3 regions of the Phyllobacterium ifriqiyense genome follow, and region 1 is predicted to be linked to each of the others. Evidence: riboswitches for the same ligand, from Rfam matches in the RefSeq annotation. Region 1 holds a riboswitch; each other region holds the start of a gene.
The links. A riboswitch is a leader RNA that binds a small molecule or an ion and turns the genes downstream of it on or off. The one in region 1 is predicted to bind cobalamin.
Positions count from the first base shown of each region.

Region 2: another riboswitch for cobalamin. It lies ahead of bluB (5,6-dimethylbenzimidazole synthase); the one in region 1 lies ahead of QFZ34_RS11105 (hypothetical protein).
Region 3: another riboswitch for cobalamin. It lies ahead of QFZ34_RS22785 (CbtB domain-containing protein); the one in region 1 lies ahead of QFZ34_RS11105 (hypothetical protein).

Region 1 covers NZ_JAUSZT010000003.1:727,656-735,018, forward strand. Annotated here, with positions in the region: gene adh (aldehyde dehydrogenase) at 1-1,025, opposite strand, end outside; gene QFZ34_RS11095 (GAF domain-containing protein) at 1,196-2,167, opposite strand; gene cobF (precorrin-6A synthase (deacetylating)) at 2,307-3,080, opposite strand; gene QFZ34_RS11105 (hypothetical protein) at 3,077-3,340, opposite strand; cobalamin riboswitch at 3,443-3,665, opposite strand; gene QFZ34_RS11110 (glutamine synthetase beta-grasp domain-containing protein) at 3,802-4,842, opposite strand; gene QFZ34_RS11115 (GlsB/YeaQ/YmgE family stress response membrane protein) at 5,191-5,448, shown strand; gene QFZ34_RS11120 (ABC transporter ATP-binding protein) at 5,454-6,239, opposite strand; gene QFZ34_RS11125 (ABC transporter permease) at 6,236-7,012, opposite strand; gene QFZ34_RS11130 (ABC transporter substrate-binding protein) at 7,070-7,363, opposite strand, start outside.
Region 2 covers NZ_JAUSZT010000003.1:74,874-82,236, reverse strand. Annotated here, with positions in the region: gene QFZ34_RS07720 (alpha/beta fold hydrolase) at 1-382, opposite strand, end outside; gene ettA (energy-dependent translational throttle protein EttA) at 867-2,516, shown strand; gene QFZ34_RS07710 (MOSC domain-containing protein) at 2,616-3,224, shown strand; cobalamin riboswitch at 3,251-3,443, shown strand; gene bluB (5,6-dimethylbenzimidazole synthase) at 3,490-4,233, shown strand; gene QFZ34_RS07700 (DUF2293 domain-containing protein) at 4,166-4,483, opposite strand; gene QFZ34_RS07695 (ArsR/SmtB family transcription factor) at 4,612-5,619, shown strand; gene metF (methylenetetrahydrofolate reductase [NAD(P)H]) at 5,619-6,545, shown strand; gene QFZ34_RS07685 (DMT family transporter) at 7,040-7,363, opposite strand, start outside.
Region 3 covers NZ_JAUSZT010000003.1:3,104,287-3,111,649, reverse strand. Annotated here, with positions in the region: gene mmsB (3-hydroxyisobutyrate dehydrogenase) at 165-1,055, opposite strand; gene QFZ34_RS22795 (isobutyryl-CoA dehydrogenase) at 1,083-2,249, opposite strand; gene QFZ34_RS22790 (cobyric acid synthase) at 2,358-3,815, shown strand; cobalamin riboswitch at 3,876-4,108, shown strand; gene QFZ34_RS22785 (CbtB domain-containing protein) at 4,158-4,337, shown strand; gene QFZ34_RS22780 (CbtA family protein) at 4,463-5,188, shown strand; gene cobU (bifunctional adenosylcobinamide kinase/adenosylcobinamide-phosphate guanylyltransferase) at 5,188-5,712, shown strand; gene cobW (cobalamin biosynthesis protein CobW) at 5,717-6,769, shown strand; gene cobN (cobaltochelatase subunit CobN) at 6,781-7,363, shown strand, end outside.

The sequences.
Region 1 (7,363 bases):
TGCGCACCAATCATGGTCGCTGGATCAAGCGGATCGCCCTGTACGATGGCTTCCACGCGCTTAAGGGCACGCTCCATGAAACGATCATAGATTGACTCGTGAATGAGCGCGCGGCTCGGGCAGGTACAGACCTCGCCCTGGTTAAGCGCAAACATGACAAAACCCTCGATGGCCTTGTCAAAGAAGTCATCATCCTCAGCCACCACATCCTTGAAGAATATATTTGGTGACTTGCCGCCCAGCTCCAGCGTAACGGGAATAAGGTTCTGGCTGGCATATTGCATGATCAGACGACCCGTCGTGGTCTCGCCGGTAAACGCGATCTTGGCAATGCGCGGGCTCGACGCGAGCGGTTTTCCTGCTTCCAGACCAAAACCATTGACGACGTTGAGAACACCCGGCGGCAGGATATCGGCAATCAGTTCCGCAAGTACCAGAATGGATGCCGGGGTCTGCTCGGCAGGTTTAAGCACCACGCAATTGCCCGCCGCCAATGCCGGGGCGAGTTTCCACACAGCCATCAATATTGGGAAATTCCACGGAATGATCTGTCCGACAACACCCAGCGGTTCGTGGAAGTGATAGGCCACAGTATCGTGGTCAATCTCTGAAATTCCGCCTTCCTGCGCACGGATGGCACCGGCAAAATAGCGGAAGTGATCGATTGCAAGCGGCATGTCGGCTGCCGTCGTTTCGCGGATTGGTTTGCCATTGTCCCAGGTTTCAGCCTGCGCCAACATAGCAAGATTATCTTCCATTACCTGTGCAATCTTGTTGAGCATGACGCTGCGCTCAGCGGCACTTGTCCGGCCCCAGGCATCCTTTGCAGCATGAGCGGCGTCCAACGCGGCCTCCACATCGCTGGCATCAGATCGGGCAATTTCGCACAGCACCTGCCCGTTGACCGGCGATGTATTCTCGAAGTAACGGCCTGCCTTCGGCTCGACGAATTTCCCGCCAATGAAGTTGCCGTAGCGTTTCTTGAAGTTGGGTTTGACGGTTCGGTTGAATTCTACCTTGTTCATTGAACTTCCTCCCTGAAGCAACGCGTCAGGGTAAGGACCGGACGCATTGCACGATTTCCATACCGCCTCCTCGCGGCATATTCAGAGGATCGCGCTTTACAGCTTGAGTGTCATCCCTGGCAGGCAAAGCGAATGCAGGATTTGTCGCAATATTGAGACACATGAAAGTCTCAGTTCAAGCCAAGCCGTTTAAGCTTGCGATGCAGGGTAGCTCTGCTCATGCCCATCATGTTCGCGGCAATGGAAACATTGCCATCTGCTTTTCGCAGAACTCGCTGGATCACGCTGCGTTCGGCGGCTGCAAATCCTCGTTCCGCATCGGTATCCTGCCCGAGCAGATTCGCCGCCGGCAACGGACTGTTCAGGCTTTCGTCAGTCAGCCCGAGAAGTGCACGCGCCGAACGCGATGCGCCAACCACAAGATCGTCTTCGTCCACTGCAATTAATGCGTTCAAAGCCCGGTCATGGCCGCGTTCGCTACCCTGTGCCATGACGATGCGCGCTTTGGGAAAGGCCAATCGGAAATTTTCCGCTTCCACCCGCCGGGCGGCATCCACCACAGCCATGGCAATGAGTTTGACAAAGCCCTCGGTCAGATCGGAACGTGCCGACGATACGTCAATCGCTGCCATCAGCCGCCCGCGATGATCGAAAATCGGTGCCACAGTACAAGAAAGCGCTGTGTTGCGACTGCGGAAATGCTGGTCGCGGTGGATCGTCAGGGCACGTTGTTCAGCCAGCGCTGTGCCAATGCCATTGGTGCCCTCGCACTCTTCGCTCCAGACTGCTCCCGTCCAAAGTCCCGCCTTGCAAAAGGTGGCATCATCGCCCTCATAGCCCCGGCGATCGACTGGAACACCATTCTTGTCCGCTAAAAGGACACAACATCCCGCACCACCCACCGCCGAATAAAGCCGGTCGAGTGCGATTTCTGCGGTTTCTATGAGAGATCCCAGCTCTTCACGCGCTTCACGCAATTCCTGATCGGTCAGCATGTTTGGCGGCGTGCCCTCATCAGGCTTCAAGCCGTAGAGACGCATTGAACGCCCCCACGATGCAACAACCGCTGACTGCGCAGCAGCGTCACCTGTCACGGCAGATTGGATATGCTCGGCATGTAAGCCGTCATCCTGCGTTCCCATGGTCCTCCTCCGAAGTCCATGTACAGGGTGACGCCTGTTCTCGCCTACGTCAAGTCACCTATTGATGGCGGCAACCGGGGCTGCTCTACCGCCGCGATTTAAGGGCGTAGGTCCAAAACGCCCCCGGTTATAATCGCAGCTATTCTCCAATCTCGTCATATGACCTTTTCAGCAAATATGTATCCATGATCCAGCCCTTTTGCGCGCGCGCAACATTTCGCAACCGCTCAATATCGTCAACGACATCGCGCAGCTTGCCGGACATGAGAATCTCGTCTTCCGTTCCTATGTAAGCACCCCAATAAATATCGACATCTTCATCAATTGCCTTGAACGCGCCCTCGCCATCGAGCATCACAATCACGCTTTCCGAATTGTTCGGAAAACCTTCGGCAAGCTTGCGCCCTGTGGTTATCGTAATGGACTCGCCGATTCGATTGAGCACAACCTTATGCTTTGCCGTGAGCGCCTGAATGCTGCTAATGCCGGGAATGACATCATAGTCCAGTTCGAAATTGCCCTTTGCGTTAAGTCTGTCGAGAATGCGGATCGTGCTGTCATAAAGCGATGGATCACCCCATACGAGGAAAGCACCACACTCATCATCGCCAAGCTCCTCCATCAGCAGGTGCGCATAGGTCGCTTCCATTTTGTCGTGCCAGTCCGTGACACTTGTTCGATAGGTAGAGGACGGTTTCTCGCGCAGCGGCGTTTCAAAATCCACCATGCGGTAGTGGGGGGCGGTGATGAACCGCTCGCAAATTTCCCGACGGATGCGGGATAGCTGCTCTTTCTCAGCTCCCTTATCGGGAATGAAAAACACATCGACCTGATTGAGCGCATTGACTGCCTGTATGGTCACGTAGTCTGGGTTGCCCGCGCCAATTCCGATGATGAGCACTTTGCGTTTCACTGGGGCACACGCGAGGCCGACGATAGTTCCAGCCTTTGACTCCCTTCGATCAAAGCACAGAACAGTTCGTGGAGGCGTTTTGCCCCCGCATGTTTTCCGGCATAGGCCTCAAGCTTTATAATCTCCTGACTTGCAGCTGCAACGATATTGGTGCCGCGAGGCCGGGAAAGCAGCCAGGCAAAAAACACGTCTTCCGGCACAGTTGCCGCGTTGACCGATTGTGGGTTGTTATATTGATTTGTATTGGCGCCGAGTATCATGCTTAACCCCGATTGTTGGGGACAAGGGTCAAGCGCGAAGATTGCAGATAGTCAGCCTGCGGCAAACCATTACAAGCGACACACCGGGACACCCCGCCCGTGGACGTTCATCATGTTTCGGCAGGTCTCCTGGCTCACAGGTCAGTATTACTGTCTGGCCTTCCCGGGAAATCCCAGTGACCTTTTGCCTGAACGAATTCAAGCGACAGCAACTCGCTGTTTACAGTTGCGGGGGCAGCGCCGGCATTGGTGAATATCACTTCACCGGCTTCCCTCTTAGCTCCCGGCTTTGCAGCACGGGAGAACCGGAACACTCTTATAAGAACCCAGCCCACCTATTGAGGTCAACAGGCAGGCGTAAATTTATCGGGGGGAAACCGGTAAACGGCTGAATGCGGCGCATCACCAATAGAAAATGGCGCAGGCTGGTGCCCGCGCCATTCCAAACTATTCAAACAAGATCAAGCGGCGAGAACTTCTTCCGCATCTTCCGGCACTTCAGAAATTGTCCGCAGGATTTGCGACGCGATCTGGTAGGGGTCGCCCTGCGAATTCGGACGGCGATCTTCAAGATAACCGCGATAGCCATTGTTTACAAAGCTGTGCGGAACGCGGATTGATGCACCGCGATCAGCAATGCCGTAGCTGAACTGGTGGATCGACTGGGTTTCATGCTTGCCGGTAAGGCGCATATGATTGTCCGGTCCATATACGGCGATATGGGCAGCGCAATTCTGCTCAAATGCCGCCATGACCTTTTCGAAGTAATCCTTGCCGCCGACTTCACGCATATAGGTGGTGGAGAAGTTGGCATGCATGCCCGAACCATTCCAATCAGTATCGCCGAGCGGCTTGCAATGATATTCGATATCGATGCCGTATTTTTCAGTCAGGCGCTGCAGGAGATAGCGTGCAATCCAGACCTCATCGGCAGCCTTCTTGGAACCTTTTCCGAAAATCTGGAATTCCCACTGGCCTTTTGCCACTTCAGCATTGATGCCTTCATGGTTGATGCCGGCATTCAGGCAGATATCGAGATGCTCTTCGACGATCTTGCGGGCGATATCGCCAACATTGCTGTAGCCAACGCCTGTATAATATGGGCCCTGCGGCGCAGGAAAACCTGTCTCAGGGAAGCCGAGCGGGCGGCCGTTCTTGTAGAAGAAATATTCCTGTTCGAAGCCGAACCATGCGCCGTCATCATCAAGAACAGTTGCGCGGGTGTTGGAAGGATGCGGTGTCTTGCCATCGGGCATCATGACTTCGCACATGACGAGAACGCCATTCTTGCGTTCACTGTCCGGATAAAGAGAAACAGGCTTCAATACGCAATCCGAGCTTTTGCCCTCTGCCTGCATTGTCGAGCTTCCATCGAAGCCCCAAAGCGGCAATTGTTCCAGCGTCGGAAATACGTCGAATTCCTTGATCAGCGTCTTACCGCGAAGATTTGGCGAAGGGACATAACCGTCGAGCCAGATATATTCGAGTTTATATTTTGCCATTCCGTTTCTCTCATATTTTATTGTGCAGACCGGTTGCGAGGCCTGCATCGTGGAGCGCAGTTCGCAGATAGAATTGACAATGCAAACAGCGTGCCAATTCGCTCAGCCGGATCGCAAAAATTTGAAAAACATATTAGCCGGATATTTTTAGCGGTGCTTTTTGCAGTTTGAAGCTGCCATTGCTATGCTGACGGCTCAGAAAAACCGCTTTTACCAATCGCCACGTTGATGCATTTTTAGGCAGGTGCGGAATTTCTAGGCATGATAAGGCGCAAATTCTGTCGCGAGCTTGGAACCAATAACTCACTTCCGGATTAACGATCTGGAATGAACGAAATGGAGAGTATTATGGAAAGTGCCGGAATCGGGTGGATCGCAGCAATCATCATTGGTGGCGTTGCGGGCTGGCTTGCAGAGATGTTCATGAAGAGCAACATGGGCGTCATCATGAACATCATACTCGGGATCGTGGGCGCGATAATCGCCAACGCGATCCTTTCCATGGTCGGCGTCGTCCTTACAGGCTGGCTGGGCTATTTGATTGCAGGCTTTATCGGCGCCTGTATTCTTATCGCTGTTGCCCGCATGTTCAAACGAACAGCCTGATTTGATTAATGAGAAACGGCAGCGAGTATAGCCTCGCTGCGAATTTCCTCGGTCAATTGAAGCCGTATCCGGGCAAACTCGGGTGCGGCTTTAACCGTGTAATGGCGCGGATGTCCCAGCGGTACCGGCGTGATCGACTTGATACGGCCCGGCCGTGCTGACATCGTAACCACGCGTGACGCCAGAAAAATCGCTTCTTCAATATCGTGCGTGACAAAGATAACTGTCTTTTGTTCCCGCTCCCAAATACTGAGCAGCAGTTCCTGCATCAAGCCTCGCGTCTGGTTATCCAGCGCTCCGAAAGGCTCATCCAGAAGTAGTATTTTCGGATCATTCGCCAAGGCGCGGGCAATTGCCGTGCGCTGCTGCATGCCACCGGACAATTGCTTTGGCCAATGGTTTTCAAATCCTTTAAGTCCCACCTTGTCGATGTAAGAGGCGACAATTTCAGCTTTTTCCTTTGCGCCGACGCCGCGTTCTGTCAGGCCGAAACCGATATTCTGTTCGATCGTCAGCCATGGAAACAGCGTATAGGACTGGAACACGACACCGCGATCTGCGCCTGGACCTTTCACCTCTTTGCCATCAAGCGTGACCGTGCCCGTGGTCGGCCGGTCAAGCCCCGCAACAATACGTAACAGCGTGGATTTTCCGCAGCCGGATGGTCCGAGGATGGACACGAAATCATTGTGCGGAACAGTCAAATCCGTCGGTTGCAGCGCCTGCACAGGCTGCCCGCCGCGAACACCCGGAAAGACACGGCTCACGCCTTTAATGATGAGCGTGCTCATGCGAGCCTCCATGCAAAAAGGCGGCGATTGACCGACTTGAACAGGAAATCTGAAATCAAACCGATAATGCCGATGACAATAATGCCGAAAATAATCTGACCAGTAGCGAGCAGCGCCTGACTGTTGATGATCATATACCCGATACCGGAGGATGCGCCGATCATTTCAGCCACGATGACATAGGTCCACGCCCAGCCCAGAACCAGCCGCAATGTCTCAGCCACGTCCGGGGCATTGGCAGGAATAAGCACGCGCTTGACCACACCCCGGTCATTGGCGCCGAGTGTATAGGCCGCTTCCACCAGGTCTCGCCTTGTATTGGCAACGGCAACGGCAACCATGAGAATGATTTGAAAAACGGCACCGATGAAAATCACCAGCAGCTTTTGCAATTCGCCGATACCCGCCCACAAAATGAGAAGTGGAATAAATGCCGATGCAGGAAGATAACGCGCGAAGGATACAAATGGCTCAAGGAGGGCTTCGATCGGTTTGTAAGCTCCCATCGCAATGCCAAGCGGCACGGCGATAATGGCAGCGATGATGAAGCCGCCAACAACACGCCAGATCGTCATTCCGATATCATAGAGAAAGTTCTGCTCCGACAGCAAAATCCAGCCATCATTCACCATGGTCAGAGGGTCTGCAAGAAAGGTGCTGGATACAAAGCCGCCGAAAGTCGCAAAAGACCAGCCACCGACAAAGAGAATGAAAAACAGAATACCCAGAAGTATCCGCGCTTGCGCCCCGATGGGCTGTAAAGGTCTGAACATAAAGTCCCCTTGGCAAAAACGAAGAGCGGACAATGCCCGCTCTTCGCGCAAGCCTCATTATTGTATGAAGCTGGTATCTACAATTGTTGAAAGATCGGGCTTCTTTTTGATGATGCCAATTTCAAGCAGCAATTCTGCAGCTTCCTCAGAAAAGGTCATGAATTCCTTTTCGAAGAAGATCTTGTTTGCAGCCTGATCCTGCCACTTCAGGTATTGGGCAGATTCTGCGAACTTTGCACCGGACTGCTTTACATCTGCTCCCATGATCTCAAAGGATTTATCCTTGTCTGAAGCAATCAGGGCCAATGCATCAAAATAGCTTTTGGCCAGCGCTTTTGCAGCTTCAGGATT
Region 2 (7,363 bases), 650 kb from region 1:
GTTTGAAAACGTAATTAAGCGCGACAAGTCCGCCGAGGGAGTGCCCGAAAATGATCAGGGGTAAATCCGGATAGCGTAGGCGCGCTTCATTGTTGACCGCATCAACATCGCGCAACACGGCGTCCATTCCATCTTTTGCAGCAAAGCGTCCCGCCGGTGCGTCTTGTGCTCTCGTCAGGCCATGCCCCCGATGATCATGTGCATAAATGTGAAAACCATGCTCGCTCAGAAATCCTGCAAAACGTTTGTAACGCAAAGAATGCTCGGCCACTCCGTGATTTATTTGAATGATCCCGCGAACCTGACCCTTTGCGGGCATGTGTCGTATTGCAAGGGCTGCACCAGTACTGGTGGTCAAAACGTCGGTATCATCAAAACTCATGGCAACCTCTTTGCGAGAAGCCCAGTTGAGAGGGTGCCGTAAAATTAGTCAATGTGGAAAACAATCTACAAACTATTCTTAATTTTGGACTATTGTGCTCAATTATTAGTCAGGCGATTTGGTGTGCAATTTTATTTTGCAAAACCCCTTGCAAACCCATTAAACTTGCCGCAGAACTTTAAACCAGAAGCATATGAGTTTCGCGGGCATTGCAATTTTTCGGTGTAATCGCGAATCGGATGATGTTGTCGCAATGACGAAACGTATTTCGTCTAGTTAGTTTACATGGCCGCTACTGGGAGAAGAGGACGCTTCCTGTTGCGGCACCAGAGGGGAAACCGGGTGACGGAAATATCCGCGCCCGGTTTCGCTCGTTTGGCGAAGTCCGAAAATCATGGGCATCCATTGCCACGGCTGAGGCTTTCGCCTACATACGGCGCAAATTCATTCAAAAGAAATCCCGAGCATCGGAGTGACGCGCGTTATGGCACGCCAATTCATCTATCACATGTCCGGCCTGAACAAGGCATATGGAACCAAGAAGGTTCTTGAGAATATCAACTTGTCCTTCTACCCAGACGCCAAGATTGGTATTCTGGGTCCAAATGGCGCCGGTAAGTCTACAGTTCTGAAAATCATGGCTGGTCTGGATAAGGAATATACAGGCGAGGCTTGGTTGGCGGATGGCGCTACCGTTGGCTATCTGGCGCAGGAACCTTATTTGGATCCAGCCAAGGACGTTATGGGCAATGTCATGGATGGCGTTGCCGACAAGAAGGCCATTCTCGATCGCTACAATGAATTGATGATGAATTACTCCGACGAGACCGCCGATGAAGGCGCCAAGTTACAGGATGTCATCGATTCTCAAAACCTCTGGGACCTTGAATCGCAAGTTGAGATGGCGATGGAAGCACTTCGTTGCCCACCCGGCGACAGCGAAGTAACCAATCTTTCCGGTGGTGAGCGCCGCCGTGTTGCTTTGTGCCGCTTGCTCCTGTCACAGCCTGACCTTCTTCTGCTCGACGAACCGACCAACCATTTGGACGCTGAAACGACCGCCTGGCTTGAAAAACATCTGCGCGAATATAAGGGCTCCGTGCTTCTGATTACGCATGATCGCTACTTCCTAGACAATGTGACCGGCTGGATTCTCGAACTCGACCGTGGGCGCGGCATTGCTTATGAAGGCAATTACTCTGCCTATCTTGGTGCCAAGTCCAAGCGCATGCTGCAGGAAGGCCGTGAAGATGACTCCCGTCAGAAAGCTCTCGAGCGCGAACGCGAGTGGATTTCCGCCAGCCCGAAAGCACGTCAGGCAAAATCGAAGGCACGTATCAAGGCCTATGATGCGCTCGTTGATGCCGCTAACGACCAGCGCCCCGGCGATGCCCAGATTCTGATACCGGCGGGTGAACGGCTGGGTCAGGTGGTTATCGAAGCCGAAAATCTCACCAAGTCTTTCGGTGATCGTGTGCTGATCGAAAACCTGACTTTCAAACTGCCACCCGGCGGTATTGTTGGCATTATTGGTCCGAACGGTGCGGGTAAAACCACTCTGTTCAAGATGATCACCGGTCAGGAAAAGCCGGATTCCGGCACTATTCGCGTCGGCGAGACTGTTAACCTCGGATATGTCGATCAGAGTCGCGATCACCTGAAAGCCGACAAGAATGTCTGGGAAGAAATTTCCGGCGGAACTGACATCATCAAGCTTGGCAAGCATGAGATGAACTCCCGCGCTTATGTTTCAGCATTCAACTTCAAGGGTACCGACCAGCAGCAGAAAGTTGGAAATCTTTCTGGTGGTCAGCGTAACCGCGTGCATCTGGCCAAGATGCTTCAGTCCGGTGGCAATGTTTTGCTCCTCGACGAACCGACAAACGATCTAGACACGGAAACCTTGGCAGCACTTGAAGATGCCTTGGAAAAATATGCAGGTTGCGCTGTGATCATCAGCCATGATCGCATGTTCCTTGACCGTCTCGCGACGCATATCCTGGCTTTCGAAGGCGATAGCCATGTCGAATGGTTTGAAGGCAATTTCGAAGATTATGAAAACGACAAGATTCGTCGTCTCGGTCCCGATAGCGTCAATCCAAAGCGTCCAAGCTACAAGCCTCTGACACGCTAAATATAGATGGGGAACCGCAAGGTTCCCCGTTGTCTTTGCTGGTGTAATCGCCAGATAATTTGCCGCTTTTCTAAAGCAGGGAACTCTTTGAAGCAAATGATGACTGACCTGTTCGGTAATCGTGACGAAATAGTCCCTTCGCGTAAGGTCAGTGGTCGTGTGATCGGGCTATTTGAGGCACTCGACAGGGATTTTGTCACTTCTCCAACAGATTCACTGGAACTGACTTTTGACGGTATTGTCGGTGACTTTCACGCGGGTCAGACGCGTCGCTCTGGCGGACGTGAGCCTTGGTATCCGCGTGGCACCGAGATGCGCAACGAACGCCACCTTTCCATTCTGAGTGCCGACGAGCTTGACGAGATCGCAGCAGGCATGGGCTTGCCTCAGCTGAAAGCTGAATGGATCGGTGGAAACACGGTGATTTCCGGTATTCCATCCCTTTCGATGCTACCACCCAGATCGCTGATGTTTTTTGAAGGTGGCGTGACGTTGAAAGTCGATGGGCAGAATGCGCCCTGCAAGATTGCTGGTCGTTCTATTGCATCGCATGCGGGTACTCCTGACGAAACCACCACTGCATTGGATTTTGTACGCGTGTCCAAGCGCTCGCGGGGTATCGTCGCTTGGGTTGAAAAGCCCGGGATCATACGCGCCGGTGAAAAAGTTGATATTCGTATTCCCGAACAGTGGATTTACAGGGTCTAAGGCTTGCGCCAAGTGCCTTTTCATGGCGAATAGAAAACAGGTCCGGTGCCAGCAATTTAGACGATTGCGGAGAATCGGGAAGCCGGTGAAAATCCGGCACGTGCCCAGCGCTGTAAGGGGAAGGACCGTGCATTATGCCACGGTGGCCGAGAGGCCACAGGAAGGCGCACGGTTCAGCTGAACCCAAGTCAGAAGACCGGCCGGACCCCATAGCCCAAGCTGCGCGGACGGCGGCGAGGGCCTCAAGCGTTGTTAGGAGCAAACAATGCACGAAGCTTTTGATAGTCCGGTTCCAGCGGGTGATTTTACTGACGATGAGCGTGCGGCCGTTTATAAGGCGATTTATACCCGGCGAGACGTCCGCGATCAGTTTTTGTCAAAACCGATCGCCTATGATGTTTTGATGCGATTGCTCGATGCGGCGCACCATGCTCCATCTGTAGGCTTCATGCAGCCTTGGAACTTCATCACAATTCGCGATATGGCCCGCAAGAGGCAAGTGCACCGCGCTTTCGCCAAAGCCAACGAGGAAGCCAAGGCCCTGTTTCAAGATGAACGCCGGGCGCTGTATGCCTCTCTCAAATTGGAAGGCATCCTTAAAGCGCCGGTCAATTTATGCATCACCTGCGACCGGACACGCGGTGGAACGGTCGTGCTCGGTCGCACCCACAACCGCCAGATGGATGTCTATAGCACCGTTTGTGCAGTCCAAAATTTGTGGCTTGCTGCCCGTGCTGAAGGTATTGGCGTTGGCTGGGTGAGCATCTATCACGACAATGACATGCGCCAAATATTAGGTATTCCGGATCACGTTGAGATTGTTGCCTATCTATGCCTGGGCTATGTCGACGAGCTTTTTGATGCACCGGAGCTGGAAAAAAAGGGCTGGCGCAAAAGAATCCAATTACAGGACCTTATTTTTGAAGAAGGCTGGGGCCAGCTCAGCTCGGATCTTCCTCATCCGGATCCAGAAGACGTGTCGCCCGCCATTCCGTCAGTTTGCGATTAATCGCATCAAGCACGAAGAAACGAGCGGACTCTTTGTCATAGCCTTCGTCGCGCAGCGCATCATAGTCTGTATGTTGATGCCGCACATGGGCAATAGCGGCCAACCATACGGCAATCGGCGGCGGCAAGGTCTTCATATGGGGCGCACCTGCGGCCGCGCGTATTGGTTCCGAATCGGAGTAGGGAACGGCGGGTAAAAGCAAGGTCAGCGCTTTGTTGATTGAACGCTGACGGTTCGTTCCTGCACTCATTGATGTCTTTCTAATTTGATTCTGGCGCCTATTTCAGACGCGGCAGAAATTGTCGTCAATGGCAAAAACCTCTTGCCAATCGTCGCGTCATGACATAAACATATCTTTATATCTTTTGAGGATTGGTTATGGACCGGCACAATCTTAATCTCGACCTGATGGTTGATACGTTGAAAGCGGCAGCTGAGCCTAGTCGGCTACGCATTCTTGCTTTGTTGTCGCGTGGTGATCTAACCGTTTCCGACCTCACATCCATTTTAGGACAATCTCAGCCGCGAGTGTCACGACATCTGAAATTGCTCTTTGAAGCAAGTCTTATCAACCGCTATCAGGAAGGCTCCTGGGCCTATTTCCGTTTGGCGGAATCATTGATTGTGGGAGATATTGCCCGTTCCCTGCTAGATCGCCTGGATTGTTCTGATCCCCTGCTGGAGCGTGACCTTGAACGTCTTTCCTCTGTGAAGCTTCAGCGCCGTGAACGTGCGGCTGCCTATTTTAGCGCGAATGCTTCAAGCTGGGATGCTATCCGCTCGTTGCATGTTCCAGACGGCGCTGTGGAAGAGGCCCTTACCAAGATCATAGGTGCAAGACCGTTTCAAGCGATGCTCGACGTCGGTACGGGTACCGGGCGCCTGCTTGAGCTCTTTGCTCCGCTCTACTTGCGCGGTGTCGGTATCGATATCAATCGCGACATGTTGACGATTGCCCGGTCAAATCTTGAGAAGTCCGGCATTGCCAACGCGCAAGTCCGTCAAGGTGACGTCTATTCCTTGCCGGTAGACAGAGAGTCTTTCGATCTGGTGACAATCCATCAGGTCTTGCACTTCCTTGATAATCCGGCCGAGGCCATTCGTGAAGCTGCGCGTGCCTTGCGTCCTTCCGGCCGAATGTTGATCGTCGATTTTGCTCCACACGAACTTGAATTTCTACGCGACAGACATGCCCATTTGCGCCTCGGTTTTCATGACGGACAGATTAAAGACTGGCTGACGGAAGCCGGACTGACGCTGGAACAGAGCATGGAATTACAACCAAAAGATAAAGACAAACTGACTGTTAAATTGTGGCTGGCACGCGACCCACGCTTGCTAATTGCCGATCCTGTTTCAACCTCCCGCGTTACGGAGAGTGTCTAATGAGTTTTTTCCGCCAATCCCGCCGTGCCGATCTTGGTAGCAATATCAAGGTTTCATTCGAGTTCTTCCCGCCAAAGACCGAGGTGATGGAAGAGCGTCTCTGGGAGACTGTAACGCGTCTGGCTCCGCTTAATCCCGAATTTGTCTCTGTGACATATGGGGCAGGTGGCTCCACTCGTGAACGCACAGCCCGCACGATCAAGCGCATCTTAACCGAAACCGATGTGAATGCAGCGGCACATTTGACCTGTGTTGATGCCACGAAGGAAGAGGTGGACACGGTAATCCGCGAATTTGCCGCCATGGGTGTCAATCGCTTTGTCGCCTTGCGCGGCGATCCGGCAAGCGGCGTAGGTGCTCATTACAAACCGACGCCGGGTGGGTATGAAAACGGTGCCGAACTTGTCGCTGGATTGAAAGCTTTCGCTGACTTCGATATTTCGGTTTCTGCATATCCCGAAAAGCATCCCGAGAGCCCGGATTTTGCTACCGACATCGATATGTTGAAGCGCAAGGTCGATAATGGCGCGACGCGTGCCATCACGCAGTTCTTTTTCGAGAACGACCAATATGAGCGCTATGTTGAAAAGGTGCGTCGTGCCGGAATCTATATTCCGATTTTGCCTGGTATACTTCCAATCCATAATTTCACCCAGGTTACCAATTTCTGCTCCAAAGCTGGTACTCACATACCTACATGGCTGGCAGAGCGGTTTGATGGATTGCAGAATGACGAGCAGACTCATGCTCTGGTAGCTTCAGCCGTCGCAGCGGAACAGGTTCTTGATCTGGTCGAACGTGGCGTGCAGGATTTCCATTTTTACACGATGAACAGGGCTGATCTCGCCTTTGCGATCTGTCATCTCATTGGTATTCGTCCGGAAGCTGTAGCACTCCAATCCAATCTGGCCGGTGCAGCAGCTTGATAACAGCTTGTTAAAAGTGAAACGGCCCGGTTGCTATAACCGGGCCGTTTCTTTTGTTTCACTCACTTAACGGTCAGAGACCATATCCGTAGCGCTCATATTTCAATTCAAGGTATCAGTCCTACGACCATTGCACCAATAAATGCGAACGCTGCACAGATCATAAGGACATTCATCGATCGAGTTAGTCCCATCGCTTGTCTCCTGCAGTTAACCCCCATAACATAGCGCAAATTCGCCACAGAAAAAGCCCAAATATTACCGAACGATGACAAAGAGTGTAGAAATTTTTTCTACAGCAACGATAAGTTTTTGAAACTAAACGTATTTAAACGTTTGAAAATGTCGAAAAAATCGAAAAAATTCTTTGCTGGCGGTAAAATTTTGCAGTGCGATAAAATTATCGCAGTTCTCGTTAGCGTGTTGCTTTGCCACATTTCGAACAGGATTAAGCCTTGGAGTTTCGGGCTAACTACAGAAATTTTATGACAATTCTATCTATTCGGCTTTCTGGAAAGCGCTAGAATACGGCCATCAATGATCAGCAGACCCAAAGCGATGAGGGCCATTCCGGCAATGTCTTGCACCGCCAGTTTCTCGCTAAGAAAAATTGTTCCAAGTAAAACGGCGCTGACCGGAACAATCAGGGTGACGAGGGAGGCATTGGTTGCTCCCGAAGCTTTCACGATTGAAAAGAACAGGATATAGGCGAAAGCTGTCGATAGCAGCCCCAATCCGAGAATGGCGGACCAGACGCCCAGGCTAATCCCATCCAAATGCGGCATGCCGTCATGGAGGAGTACGACAGGGACCATGAT
Region 3 (7,363 bases), 2.4 Mb from region 1:
GATAAATTCGGCAGGAGATCCAACCCCGGTACGCAATACCTGATCCGGAGCGGTGAGCAGGGTCTTGATCTACTCACCCCTAAAGTTTTAACCGGACATCCTTACCGCCAGGTTATCGAGAACTTAATTAAACCTAAATTTTGCGAATTTCCGCATATGTGAGGTCAATCTTTGCGCTGAGTTGTGCGAAGATGATTGATGATGGCTGAAAAGTCCGAGCCTTCATTTCCCGCGGCACCAAATTCCGCATAGATGGCTTCAGCATGCGAGCCAAGTGGTGTCGCAGCGCCTACACTTTTCGCAGCGTCCTGTGCAAGCTTCAAATCCTTTAGCATCAACGCAGCGGCAAATCCCGGTTTGTAATCATTATTGGCGGGGGATGTGGCAACCGGCCCTGGAACGGGACAGTAGGTCGTTAGCGACCAGCATTGACCGGAGGAGGTGGAGGCGACATCGAAAAGTGCCTGATGGGAAAGTCCCAGCTTTTCCGCCAATGTGAAAGCCTCGCTAACGCCGATCATGGAAATGCCGAGGATCATATTGTTACAGATTTTTGCCGCTTGACCGTTCCCGGCATCACCGCAATGGACAATTTTTGCGCCCATGTGTTTCAAGACTGACTCGGCTTTGGAAAATGCTTCGGCACTACCTCCAACCATAAAAGTCAAAGTGCCAGCCGCCGCGCCGCCGATACCGCCGGAAACAGGCGCGTCAACGGAAAGCAGCCCATTCTTGTGGGCGATCTCATGTGCTTTGCGCGCAGAATCGACGTCAATCGTCGATGAATCGATAAACAGCGCATTCTGTTTTGCTGCTTTTGTCACGGATTCGTAGACTGAGAGAACGTGTTTCCCGGCTGGCAGCATGGTGATGACCACATCTGCATCAGCAACAGCGAACTCTGCGCTTGAGGCTACTGTCACGCCGTTGGCCGTGGCAACAGCCAAATTGTCTGGCAAAAGATCAAAACCGAGAACTGTATGTCCAGCTTTGACCAGATTGGCGGCCATGGGGTTGCCCATATGTCCTAGGCCGATAAAGGCGATTATTGTCATCGCAGCACTCTCCCTGAATATCTTGTTTTAGTTTTTGATCATATGCCGCGCGATGATCACCCGCATAATCTCATTGGTGCCTTCCAATATCTGATGGACGCGCAGGTCACGAACGATTTTTTCAACGCCGTAATCATGCAAATAGCCGTAGCCACCATGGATTTGAAGCGCGTCATTGGCGATATCAAAGCCTTTATCGGTTACAAAACGCTTTGCCATGGCTGACCACTTGGACGCGTCATGGGCCTTCGCATCGAGTTTTGAGGCAGCTGTGTAGAGCAGCATTCGCGCGGCTGAAAGATCCGTCTCCATGTCAGCAAGCTTGAACTGCAATGCCTGAAACTGATTGATGGCCTTACCGAATGCTTTGCGCTCGGAAGCATAAGCAACCGCTTTGTCGAGTGCCGATTGAGCTCCACCCAAGGAGCACGCCGCGATATTCAGACGGCCACCATCAAGCCCTCCCATGGCTATTTTAAATCCATCACCCTCAGCACCAAGCCGATTTGCTACAGGAACCCGGCAATTATCGAATAAAACTGTGCGGGTGGACTGGGCATTCCAACCCATCTTGAATTCATTTGCGCCAAATGACAGGCCCGGAGCATCCTTGGGAATGATCAGTGCGGAAATGCCCTTTGGTCCGGATTCGCCGGTGCGCACCATGGTGACATAAATATCGCTATCGCCTGCGCCGGATATGAATTGTTTAGCACCATTTAAAACGTAATGATCGCCATCCAGAACAGCTGTAGTTTTCAACGCCGCCGCATCGGAACCGGAGTTCGGTTCCGTCAGGCAATAGCTGCCCAGCCACTCCATAGACGTCAACTTGGGCACAAATTCTTGTCGTTGAGCTTGTGTTCCGAACAGGTCGATCATCCATGTCGACATATTGTGAATTGATATAAATGCTGAGAAGGCAGGGCAGGCCATTGAAAGAGCTTCAAATATCAGCACGGCATCAAGCCGTTTCAAACCCGATCCGCCAACATCCTCGCGCACATAAATGCCACCCATGCCCAGCGGACCTGTCTCGCGAATGACATCGGCGGGAAAATGCTTGTCGCGGTCCCAAGCGAGTGCCTTCGGTGCTACCCGATCAGCCGCAAAAGCGCGTGCCATATCCTGAATTGCCAGTTGATCATCATTGAGTTCAAATTGACCGGCCGCCGCATCAACGACTGCATCCATTATAGTTCCTCCCGAATATTGCTACCGGTCACTCTATCGGATGCGCGTAAGCGCGCAACGGCTTGCATGGGACTAGGAAGAGAAAGACATATCCGCTACTCAAAGCCCATGACACACGCAATCATGTTGCAAGGAACTGGCTCTGACGTTGGCAAATCCGTTTTGGTGGCGGGATTGTGCCGTCTGGCGCGCAATCGCGGTTTGAGGGTTTTTCCATTCAAGCCGCAAAACATGTCGAACAATGCTGCTGTTAGCGATGATGGTGGTGAGATTGGCCGGGCGCAATGGTTGCAAGCGCTGGCTTGTGGCGTGCCCTCGTCGGTTCACATGAATCCGGTATTGCTGAAGCCTCAGTCAGAAACGGGCAGCCAAATCATTGTCCAGGGTAAAGTTTGGGGACAGGCGAAGGGCAAGGATTATCAGCAATACAAGGCGGGATTGCTGAATGCGGTTATGGAGTCGTGGGATATCGTTCGTGCCGATGCGGACATAGTCATCGTTGAAGGAGCTGGATCGCCCGCAGAAATCAATCTGCGATCAGGGGACATCGCCAATATGGGCTTTGCCGTCAAAGCCAATGTGCCTGTGGTTCTGGTTGGCGATATTGATCGAGGCGGGGTGATAGCGTCGATTGTCGGCACGCACGCAATTCTTTCGCCTGAAGATCGGGATATGATTTCCGGTTATCTGATCAACAAGTTTCGTGGCGACATTTCGCTTTTCGATGACGGTTTGAAATCTATCACACAATTTACGGGCTGGCCGTCCTTCGGGGTTGTCCCTTGGTTGAAAGATGCCTCCCGTCTTCCGGCGGAAGACTCGGTTGTATTGGAACGGCTGGTCAAAGGTGATGGGCGGGCGTTGAAAATTGCCGTTCCAGTGCTTGATCGCATTGCCAATTTTGATGATTTCGATCCGCTAATAGCTGAACCGCAAGTCGAGGTCGTCATGATCAAAAGTGGCGAGCGAATCCCTGCAGATGCAGGTTTGGTCATTATTCCGGGCTCCAAATCCACCATTGGTGACCTTCAACGGTTCCGTGAAAATGGCTGGGACCACGATCTTGATCAGCACAGACGCAGAGGTGGTCATATTATCGGCATTTGTGGCGGCTTCCAGATGCTGGGTAAAACAGTATCTGATCCCCAAGGGATTGAAGGAAATATCAGGGAAATTAGAGGTCTTGGTTATCTCGATATCGATACAGTTATGGAGCCGGAGAAGACCGTGCGCAATGTCCAAGCCCGTTCATTGCAGTTTGACATACCGTTGAAGGGCTATGAGATTCACCTTGGTCGAACGACTGGCCCCGATTGCATCCGGCCAGCCGTGAATATTGATGGCATAGCGGATGGTGCAATATCCGCTGACGGCAAAGTATTCGGTACCTATATGCACGGGCTTTTCAACGCGGACGCATTCCGGGCAGCACTTTTAAAGTCCATGGGAATATCTGCTGGCGTTCTCGATTATCACGCTGGTGTAGATGCGGCGCTCGACTCCATTGCAGCGCAATTGGAGTCAGTTCTGGATATCGAGGCATTGTTTGCGCTTAAACGTGTCTGACGGCGTAGGCAGCGATCAAGGTGTCGCAGATTCGTTTGACTTTTAGAGCGCTTGGTGAATAACGTTCAGCAGATGATTGGTTCCCGCATTGGCCAAAGGCCAGGGATCAAAAGGGAATGCGACGGTCGTACCCATTAGGGCGACCCCACCGCAGCCGACCCCGCGACTGTAGAGCGGTTAGGGTATATGCCATGCTGAACGCGAAAGCGGACGGCAGTCACTGGGAAACCGGGAAGGCGGCATTTATCTTGCGACCCGCGAGCCAGGAGACCTGCCAATCACAGGGTAATAGTGCCCAAAACCGAGGGGGATTTTCCCTTCTGGCCCTGCACGGAGGTTGTTATGGCTACTGTTCGTACTTCTAATACGATTTCTCTCCCACTCGCATCGCGTCTGACGACGGCTGTTGTGTCATTGCTTCTCGGCGTGTTCATTATTTATGGCGTCGGTCTTTCACATTCTGAAACGCTGCATGACACAGCACACGACACCCGCCATTCATATGGATTTCCTTGCCATTGAGTCTTTGAAAGCTGAAATGCTGATTCAGCTATCGACCCTTAAGCATTGAAATAATGATGGTTTGTTTGGTCCGGGGCCTTTGCAGGTGCCCGGCGTCTCGCTTTTGGAATTGGGGAGTGGACTCCATGTTGGTCAAATATTTGCTGGCTACAATCATAGCCGGTCTGTTTGCCGGAATAATTCTAACACCGGCCATGTATGTAAAAAATGTACCGCTCATATTGCATGCGGAAGAGTATGAAAGTGCGGGTGGCGGAGGTCATTCCCATGATACGCCTGCCTCTGCGAGCGAATCTGCACCTGCGGCGGTTACTCCGCACGAACATGCGGAAGAGGCGGGTCCCGAACTGCCATTTGGACGTCTCGGTAATACGTTGTTGATCAATCTGGTGGCTGGAGCAGGCTTTGCGTTGATCACTGGTGCTGCGGCGCTTTTCCTCGGTCGTCGCATTACCCTTCAGAACGGAATCTATTGGGGGCTTGCAGGATTTTTCATCTTCAATTTTGCACCGGCGTTCAGCCTTGCCCCTGAATTGCCTGCTATGCCTGCAGCCGATCTGGCCATGCGGCAGACCTGGTGGCTGATAACTGTCATTCTGACGGCGGGCGGCGTCTATCTGATCGTACTGCGTGAGCAGATTTGGGCTAAGCTTCTTGGTGTTATATTGATTGTCGCTCCCCATATTTATGGCGCACCGGAAGCAGAAGATCTGACATCAGCGGTGCCTCCGACACTTGCCTCAGAGTTTGCCGTCTCAGCACTGGCAACCAATCTCTTCTTCTGGGTTGTACTTGGTACTGCACTGGGCTGGGCAATTCAGAATTATGCTTCATCGGAGCTTGAGCAGTAATGCAACCGCTGGAACGCGAAATTACCTTTATTCTTGGAGGCGCGCGTTCCGGCAAATCGTCCTTTGCCGAAGGTCTGATCGAATCATCCGGGCGGGATGCTATTTATCTTGCCACCGGCAGAGCGTGGGATGATGAAATGTCCGAGCGAATTGGGCATCATAGAGCGCGGCGCGGATCCCGATGGATTACAGTTGAAGAACCAATTGATCTGGCCGGAAAACTGGAAAGTCTTGCTGGTGTCGAAAAGGCAATCCTGGTCGATTGCCTTACACTGTGGCTGACCAATTTAATGATGGCCGAACGTGATATCGATGCCGAAATAACACGTCTGATAAACACACTGAGCCATCTCGCGGGTGCCATTGTTCTGGTTTCCAATGAGGTTGGTCTAGGAATAGTACCGGAAAACCGCATGGCGCGTGAGTTTCGTGATCACGCAGGCCGATTGCATCAAGCCGTGGCTGCCGCTGCGGCAAAAGTCTATTTCGTGGCAGCAGGACTGCCGCTCAAAATGAAGGGATAACAAAATGCAGGGTCACAAGATTCCGGCAACGGTCATCACTGGCTTTCTCGGTTCGGGCAAGACTACCATGATCCGAAATCTGCTCGAAAATGCCAATGGCAAGCGCATCGCGCTGATCATCAACGAATTTGGTGATCTTGGCGTTGACGGGAATTTGCTCAAAGGCTGCGGTATCGAAGCGTGCCGCGACGAAGATATGATCGAACTTAACAATGGCTGCATTTGCTGCACCGTGGCCGATGATTTCATTCCCACCATGACCAAGCTTCTGGATCGACCTGATCGCTTTGATCACATTGTCATTGAAACGTCCGGTCTTGCTCTTCCACAGCCGCTGGTTGCCGCTTTTAACTGGCCGGAAATCAAGACACAGGTAACCGTTGATGGCGTTGTTACCGTTATTGATGCTGCCGCCGTGTCGGAAGGCCGTTTTGCAGATGATCACGATAAGGTTGATGCTCAGCGCGAGCAGGACGAGTCACTTGATCACGACAGCCCGCTGGAAGAGCTGTTCGAGGATCAAATTCGCGCCGCCGATCTTATTGTTCTGAATAAGACCGATCTTATTGACGAAGCTCAACTTGCCGGGGTCAAGAGTGACGTGCAGAGCCGCTCATCGCGTTCACTTAACATGGTTTCGGCTAGCTTTGGCAAGCTTAGCAATCAACTCCTACTTGGACTTGGTATTGGCACCGAAGAGGATATTGCGAACCGTAAGTCCCATCACGAGATGGAACATGAGGCAGGCGAAGAGCATGATCACGATGAATTTGAAAGCTTTGTCGTTGGGCTTGGGCCGGTTGCAGAGCCCAAATCATTTGTTGAGAAGTTGAAGCATGTCATCGTCGATCATGATGTCCTGCGGCTCAAAGGTTTCGTTGATGTACCCGGCAAGCCTATGCGCCTGGTCATTCAAGCCGTCGGATCACGCATCGAGCATTATTTTGATCGTAGCTGGAATCCGGGCGAAGAACGCCAGACAAGGCTCGTTGTTATTGGCCTGCACGATATTGATTCAGCAGCCATTACATCAGCTGTTAATGCTGCCGCAGCCTGATCGGAAATTGAATGCATCTTCTGTTGGCTCAAAAAGGAACGATTGCTGAAGGCACCGAGGCAATTGATCTCGGCCAGACACCGGGAGATGTGCTGTTTCTTTCTGCTGCCGATACAGAACTTGCGAGCCTTGGTATGGCCCAACGGCAAGCTGGCAATGGCTTGTCGTTACGCTTGGCAAATATGATGGCGCTTGCGCATCCCATGTCCGTCGATGCCTATATCGAGCGGACAGCCCAATATTCCAAACTTATCGTTGTCAGGATTATCGGCGGCGAAAGCTATTGGCCTTACGGGTTGGAAGCGCTCCACGCCTGCGCTGTAAATCATAAGGTTCATTTGGCGGTTCTGCCGGGTGATGACAAGCCCGACCCGGGTCTGGACCGGTTTTCGACGGTTACGCGTCAGGATCGCGACGCTCTTTGGCATTACTTGCTGGAAGGTGGAGCGCAGAATGCGCATCGCTTTCTTGATTATTGCGCGGCAATGATCAATGGCGGAGACAAGCCGCAAGAGGCTGCACCATTGTTAAAGGCGGGCCTTTGGTGGCCGGGGAGCTCGGCTCCATCGCTAACCGAATTGCGCAAACACTGGG